3 regions of the Rossellomorea sp. NRS-1567 genome follow, and region 2 is predicted to be linked to each of the others. Evidence: a T-box and tRNA genes for the amino acid it is inferred to sense, from the RefSeq annotation. Region 2 holds a T-box; the other regions hold tRNA genes.

Region 1 (2,250 bases), on a different contig from region 2:
CTTCCTCCTCCATATTTACTTTAATGGGAATTTCATTTTTATCGTCGCGGGGTGGAGCAGTTCGGTAGCTCGTCGGGCTCATAACCCGAAGGTCGCAGGTTCAAATCCTGTCCCCGCAATACCATTTTTGACTCAGGATAGGATAATCCTTGATGAGTCACGCATGGATAGTTATTTTGACTAACGTCAAGGTAATGAAACCTATTTTGCTTACGCAAATAATGAAAGTTATTTTGACTAACGTCAAAAAACTCTGGTCCGGTAGTTCAGTTGGTTAGAATGCCTGCCTGTCACGCAGGAGGTCGCGGGTTCGAGTCCCGTCCGGACCGCCATTTTCTTTTTGTAAGATTATGGTTCATAATTAAATATTATACTCTAAGTAAGGCTCAGTAGCTCAGTTGGTAGAGCAATGGACTGAAAATCCATGTGTCGGCGGTTCGATTCCGTCCTGAGCCACCATTTTTTATTTGAAGACATTATGGCGGTTGTGGCGAAGTGGTTAACGCACCTGATTGTGGTTCAGGCATTCGTGGGTTCGATTCCCATCAGTCGCCCCATATCTTCTTATATAAATAGTGCGGGTGTAGTTTAGTGGTAAAACCTCAGCCTTCCAAGCTGATGATGAGGGTTCGATTCCCTTCACCCGCTCCAATTATTTTTGGGCCTATAGCTCAGCTGGTTAGAGCGCACGCCTGATAAGCGTGAGGTCGGTGGTTCGAGTCCACTTAGGCCCACCATTTCATTATTCCGCAGTAGCTCAGTGGTAGAGCTATCGGCTGTTAACCGATCGGTCGCAAGTTCGAATCTTGCCTGCGGAGCCAATAATATGGGGAAGTACTCAAGTGGCTGAAGAGGCGCCCCTGCTAAGGGTGTAGGTCGGGCAACCGGCGCGAGGGTTCAAATCCCTCCTTCTCCGCCATATTATGGCCCATTGGTCAAGCGGTTAAGACACCGCCCTTTCACGGCGGTAACACGGGTTCGAATCCCGTATGGGTCATCTAAAAAAAGACTATCATTTTTGATAGTCTTTTTTTGTTGTACAAAGTAAAATTGGTGGTCATTTTATTAAAAATAAATTAAAAACATGACTTAATGAAGCGATTTAATTGAGTATGGAGCCAGATCGGGATTAAAATAAGCGGTTTTACATGAGAAAGCATGCTTCTACTTCTGTACGAGGGATATATTATCGACTATGACCACTTTATTATCGACTTTCCACCATATATTATCGACTTTGGCCACTTTATTATCGACTTTCCAACATTTATTATCAACTTCTACACTCTTCTTATTAGCTCGAATTTTTCAATACGATAATCGCAAGATGTGAGGGGATATTCAGTCAGTGATCATCGAAGAATAAAAGGCATCAACCACCTCTTAATCTCCCCATTAATCTTCTCAAAGTATTGAATAGCCCCCTACCTCCTCCAAAGATTACACTATGCATGATTCCTCCTTTATTGTCCCATAAAACAGGGTTTATCCACCCTAAACAAGCAACCGCCAGATTTTTCATCCATTCCTAATCACTCCTCAATTCGACATCGCCATCAATCTCACAACCAGCCAAAAACGATACAAAATACCGGAATCCTTCTGCATTTCCCGAAAATTTCACTTTTTTAATAAAAAAACTTTCGACAAATTTCGCTATGAATTCAACATGTTTCCCCTATGTTCTTCCAATGTAAACCTTACCATTTAGTAAGACTTTCCAAAAGCGAACCATATTATCATTAGTATGTAGGAAATTGTCGTAATTGAGCGACGATAATAAAGAGGATTTTGATGAAGTTGAAAGAAAGTAGTAAGTAGATTGAAAAAATGTAGGTGAGTTGATGAACGCAATGACCATATCAGATTATGATGTTTTTTTGTTTCATGAGGGAAATTTGCAGCAGGCCTATCAGTTTATGGGTTCTCATGTGAGAAGAGATTCCACTGGGACCTATACAGAATTTTGCGTTTGGGCACCGAAAGCAAGACATGTTTCATTGGTTGGATCGTTTAATCATTGGAATGGAGCCGGGTATGAACTTACACGGCGGAATAACGAAGGTTTATGGACAATTCGCATTGATGGGGATCTATCGGGTGAAACGTATAAGTACGAGATTACCACTCTATCAGGGTTGAAGAAACTGAAGGCGGATCCATATGGGTTTGCATCTGAGAAGCGTCCAAATACTGCAAGCGTGGTGTATGAGCTGCAGGGATTTTCTTGGGAGGATGAGAAGTGGCTGG
Region 2 (2,250 bases):
TTGCTGGTAGTTTTCTAAGATAGCGGCAACCGTACGTCCGATTGCTAAGCCAGATCCATTCAGCGTATGCACATGTTCAGGTTTTCCTTTAGCTTCTCTTCTGAAACGAATGTTCGCACGTCTTGCCTGGAAGCCTTCAAAGTTACTGCAAGAAGAAATCTCACGGTATGTTCCGTAGCTTGGAATCCAGACTTCAATGTCATATTTCTTGGCAGCGGTGAAACCTAAATCCGCTGTACACATAGATAACACACGGTATGGTAAGCCCAGTAACTGAAGAACTTTTTCAGCATGGCCAGTCAGCTTCTCAAGCTCATCATAAGAGTCTTCAGGTTTCACAAAGCGAACCAGCTCAACTTTGTTGAATTGATGCTGACGGATTAGACCACGTGTATCACGACCGGCAGATCCAGCTTCAGAACGGAAGTTGGCACTGTACGCCACATAGCTTACGGGTAACTCTTCACCCTTCATGATTTCATCACGGTGATAGTTCGTTACAGGCACTTCTGCTGTAGGAACCAGGAAGTAATCCTCACTTTCGATTCTAAACGCATCCTCTTCGAACTTAGGAAGTTGACCTGTTCCCGTCATACTCGCTCTATTCACGAGGAATGGAGGGATCATTTCTGTATACCCATGCTCATCCATGTGGAGATCCATCATGAAGTTAATCAGGGCTCTTTCAAGTCTGGCCCCTAACCCTTTATAGAAAACAAAACGGCTTCCGGTCACTTTGGCGGCACGTTCGAAATCCAGGATCCCAAGGCCTGTTGCAATGTCCCAGTGAGGCTGTGCCTCGAAATTAAACTCACGAATCTCTCCCCATTTGCGGGCCTCTACGTTATCATCCTCGGTTTCACCAACCGGTACCGTTTCATGTGGAATGTTAGGAATGGAAAGCAGGATACGTTCTAACTCCTCTTCAATTCCTCGTAGTTCATCATCCAGTTTTTTCACCATGGCCCCAACTTCACGCATTTCAACAATCAGGTCCTCCGCATCCTTTTTCTCTTTCTTCAGCTCTGCAATCTGCTGGGATACGTCATTTCGCTTGCTCTTTAATTCTTCACTTTCCACAAGCAGCTCTCTTCTTCTCTTATCAAGCTCTTCGAATTTATCGAAATCCTCCAGGTTCTCACCGCGGTGCTGTAGACGGGCTTTCACATCTTCCAGATTATTACGTAAATACTTAATGTCTAACATGAGATTCTCTCCTTTTTTATAAAAAAATAAAAAACCCCCATCCCTGGTAAAAGGGACGGAGGTTTCCGCGTTGCCACCCTAGTTGAAGACGCTAAGCACCTTCCTCTTAAGAGATGGTAACGGAATCACCGAAAATACCTACTTCATTCAGTACTTCACTCTAGGATGGATTCATAAAGCTCTTGCGTCGATTCTCACCAGCCACCGACTCTCTTAAGCAAGCCTTCTTTACTACTATTTCCTATCAACGATTTAAATGTTTATTGGTTATTTCATAATCTACTACAATGTTTTCCATTTTGCAATAGAATTATGCGATTGTTTTTTCCATGCTTTCTTTCACCATCTCAACGAAGAAAGACGTCAAGCGGTGATCGTCCGTTAATTCAGGATGGAAAGAGCAACCGAGGAATTGCCCGTGGCGTGCAAGAACAATCCGTTCATTATGCTTAGCCAGGATTTCAACATCTTCTCCCGCCTCCACGATATGGGGAGCACGGATGAAGACGGCATTGAATCCTTCTCCAATATGAGCAATCGAAAGATTCGCTTCAAAACTTTCTTTCTGACGCCCAAAGGAATTACGTTCCACTGTTACGTCCATCACACCAAGGTGAGGTTCGTCGTATCCGACAATGTGCTTCGCTAAGAGGATCAATCCTGCACATGTTCCAAAGATCGGCTTCCCGGCTGCCGCAAATTGTCTTAACGGCTCCATAAAGTCATATCGATCGATCAGCCTTCTCATAGTTGTACTTTCCCCACCTGGCATGATCAGCCCTTGAATCTCTTCCAGCTGCTCCACACGCTTAATGACGACTGCCTTGGCACCAGAAGCTTCGATTGAACGAACATGCTCCCTGACAGCACCTTGAAGTCCTAATATACCGATGTTCAACATAGAATCACACCTTACCATCCACGATCTTGCATACGGTTTTCAGGTAAAATAGAAGAAATTTCTACTCCCTTCATTGCTACACCAAGCTCTTTAGAAAGCTCTGCGATCAACTTGTAATCTTGATAGTGAGTTGTCGCTTCTAC
Region 3 (2,250 bases), on a different contig from region 2:
TAAGAAATGTAGTGGATTTCGGTGCGTTTATCGATGTTGGCGTGAAACAAGATGGACTTGTCCATATTTCAAAACTGAAAAATGGTTTCGTTAAGCATCCATTAGATGTGGTGTCTGTTGGGGATGTTGTAACCGTTTGGGTTGATAGCGTGGATGTTCAAAAAGGCAGAGTCGCATTGACGATGATTCAATAATCAGGTAAGAGCTGACTGCGGGGTAGTGAATGCTATCTCAGGTCAGCTCTTTTTGCCATTTAGGATGGGGTATGATTAATGTCCATACTTAAGAGCTGTTCTTCTTACGGTAAAAATACCAGCATTGATTAAGGAGTTTGATTTGATATCGATCCTTCTCAAAATAGGCTCTCCTCAATTGATTCACAAGCCAGTTAGGCATGGGGTAACCTCCTTATCTCTAAGAAAGTGCCAGCTGAATCCGTGTGATGACATTCCTTGGAGTATTTTGTCATGCTGAAACAGTAAGGGTGATATCTAGTTTATGCTATAATAGGTTGTCATGTTCTAATTAAGAAAGAAGGATTTCATATGACGGACGCTGAGCTTCAATTTCTTGTTGAAAAAATATCTATTCAATCTTTTCGTAAGCCTTTCCTTCATAAAGCATATTTCAACCCAAGACTAAGAACCACTGGGGGAAGGTATATGTTAGGTAGTCATAATATCGATATTAATCGTAAATATTTGGACGAGCATGGTATGGATGAATTAATAGGAATCATTAAACATGAGTTGTGTCATTATCATTTGCATATTGAAGGTAAAGGATATAAGCATGGAGATGAAGATTTTAAGAGGCTTCTAAATGAAGTTGGGGGTCCAAGACATTGTTCGATATTAACGAGTGTGAATAATAGAAAAAGGTATTTGATTTATGTGTGCCAGAAGTGCGGGTTGGAGTTTAAAAGAAGAAGGAAGATCAATATAAGAAAATACGTGTGTGGACGTTGTAAAGGCAAGCTTAAATTAGTGAAGGAAGTTATTATGAAGGAAGGAAAATCCTGAGTGGTTAATCCCCTGATGATGAGCATTTTTTTCTGGTGAAAAGTGTTTGAAAGTAGTTGACAATAAATAGCGGAGTCATTATAATCTAAAGAGTCGATAAGACGAGTTAAGCGAAAGAATACTTTACGTTCCGCAGTAGCTCAGTGGTAGAGCTATCGGCTGTTAACCGATCGGTCGCAAGTTCGAATCTTGCCTGCGGAGCCATTTTTATGGGGAAGTACTCAAGTGGCTGAAGAGGCGCCCCTGCTAAGGGTGTAGGTCGGGCAACTGGCGCGAGGGTTCAAATCCCTCCTTCTCCGCCATTACTTTCAGAACATGGCCCATTGGTCAAGCGGTTAAGACACCGCCCTTTCACGGCGGTAACACGGGTTCGAATCCCGTATGGGTCATTTTTATTTTTGTTATTGCAACTTAATGAAAATTCATTTTGCTAGCGCAAATAATGAAAGTTATTTTGACTATCGTCAAGGTAATGAAAGTTATTTTCGCTGTCGCGAGTAATGAAAGTTATTTTGCTAAAGCAAAAACTCTGGTCCGGTAGTTCAGTTGGTTAGAATGCCTGCCTGTCACGCAGGAGGTCGCGGGTTCGAGTCCCGTCCGGACCGCCAGATTATTTCTTTAAAAAGTTATTGACTTTAATCTTTTGGACATGTTAATATATAAACCTCGTCACTTTTTGACGAAACATTGGGCTATAGCCAAGCGGTAAGGCATCGCACTTTGACTGCGACATGCGTTGGTTCGAATCCAGCTAGCCCAGCCATTTAAGAGCCATTAGCTCAGTTGGTAGAGCATCTGACTTTTAATCAGAGGGTCGAAGGTTCGAATCCTTCATGGCTCACCAAAGATTTTTTGCGATAGTAAAATATCTAACCATTTATGCGGGTGTGGCGGAATTGGCAGACGCACCAGACTTAGGATCTGGCGCCGCAAGGCGTGGGGGTTCAAGTCCCTTCACCCGCACTTTGAAAGTTGTTGAAATGACTTTTTGAAAAGCTATTGACACAACAGAGTATCCTCGTTATAATAGTGTTTGTCGCTTCAAACGCGGTCGTGGCGGAATGGCAGACGCGCTAGGTTGAGGGCCTAGTGGGGGCGACCCCGTGGAGGTTCAAGTCCTCTCGGCCGCACCAAAAGGATTTAAAACATATTGCGCCCGTAGCTCAATTGGATAGAGCGTTTGACTACGGATCAAAAGGTTAGGGGTTCGACTCCTCTCGGGCGCGCC

What was found. A T-box is a leader RNA that pairs with one kind of tRNA and senses whether it is charged. The one in region 2 lies ahead of serS (serine--tRNA ligase), so its partner is inferred to be a tRNA-Ser.
Region 1: it encodes a tRNA-Ser, which carries the amino acid that the T-box ahead of serS (serine--tRNA ligase) is inferred to sense. The anticodon was not compared.
Region 3: it encodes a tRNA-Ser, which carries the amino acid that the T-box ahead of serS (serine--tRNA ligase) is inferred to sense. The anticodon was not compared.

What each region holds. Positions count from the first base shown of each region.
Region 1 covers NZ_JBITPL010000011.1:1,672-3,921, forward strand. The annotation lists tRNA gene ACIFOD_RS06955 (tRNA-Ser) at 1-12, shown strand, start outside; tRNA gene ACIFOD_RS06960 (tRNA-Met) at 46-119, shown strand; tRNA gene ACIFOD_RS06965 (tRNA-Asp) at 256-332, shown strand; tRNA gene ACIFOD_RS06970 (tRNA-Phe) at 384-459, shown strand; tRNA gene ACIFOD_RS06975 (tRNA-His) at 482-557, shown strand; tRNA gene ACIFOD_RS06980 (tRNA-Gly) at 578-651, shown strand; tRNA gene ACIFOD_RS06985 (tRNA-Ile) at 661-737, shown strand; tRNA gene ACIFOD_RS06990 (tRNA-Asn) at 747-821, shown strand; tRNA gene ACIFOD_RS06995 (tRNA-Ser) at 829-919, shown strand; tRNA gene ACIFOD_RS07000 (tRNA-Glu) at 926-997, shown strand; gene glgB (1,4-alpha-glucan branching enzyme) at 1,854-2,250, shown strand, end outside.
Region 2 covers NZ_JBITPL010000021.1:7,695-9,944, reverse strand. The annotation lists gene serS (serine--tRNA ligase) at 1-1,206, opposite strand, end outside; T-box leader at 1,255-1,463, opposite strand; gene pdxT (pyridoxal 5'-phosphate synthase glutaminase subunit PdxT) at 1,517-2,107, opposite strand; gene pdxS (pyridoxal 5'-phosphate synthase lyase subunit PdxS) at 2,119-2,250, opposite strand, start outside.
Region 3 covers NZ_JBITPL010000006.1:255-2,504, reverse strand. The annotation lists gene ACIFOD_RS03965 (Tex family protein) at 1-194, shown strand, start outside; gene cmpA (cortex morphogenetic protein CmpA) at 283-396, opposite strand; gene ACIFOD_RS03955 (SprT family protein) at 546-1,022, shown strand; tRNA gene ACIFOD_RS03950 (tRNA-Asn) at 1,152-1,226, shown strand; tRNA gene ACIFOD_RS03945 (tRNA-Ser) at 1,234-1,324, shown strand; tRNA gene ACIFOD_RS03940 (tRNA-Glu) at 1,340-1,411, shown strand; tRNA gene ACIFOD_RS03935 (tRNA-Asp) at 1,554-1,630, shown strand; tRNA gene ACIFOD_RS03930 (tRNA-Gln) at 1,711-1,785, shown strand; tRNA gene ACIFOD_RS03925 (tRNA-Lys) at 1,791-1,866, shown strand; tRNA gene ACIFOD_RS03920 (tRNA-Leu) at 1,904-1,985, shown strand; tRNA gene ACIFOD_RS03915 (tRNA-Leu) at 2,070-2,155, shown strand; tRNA gene ACIFOD_RS03910 (tRNA-Arg) at 2,175-2,250, shown strand, end outside.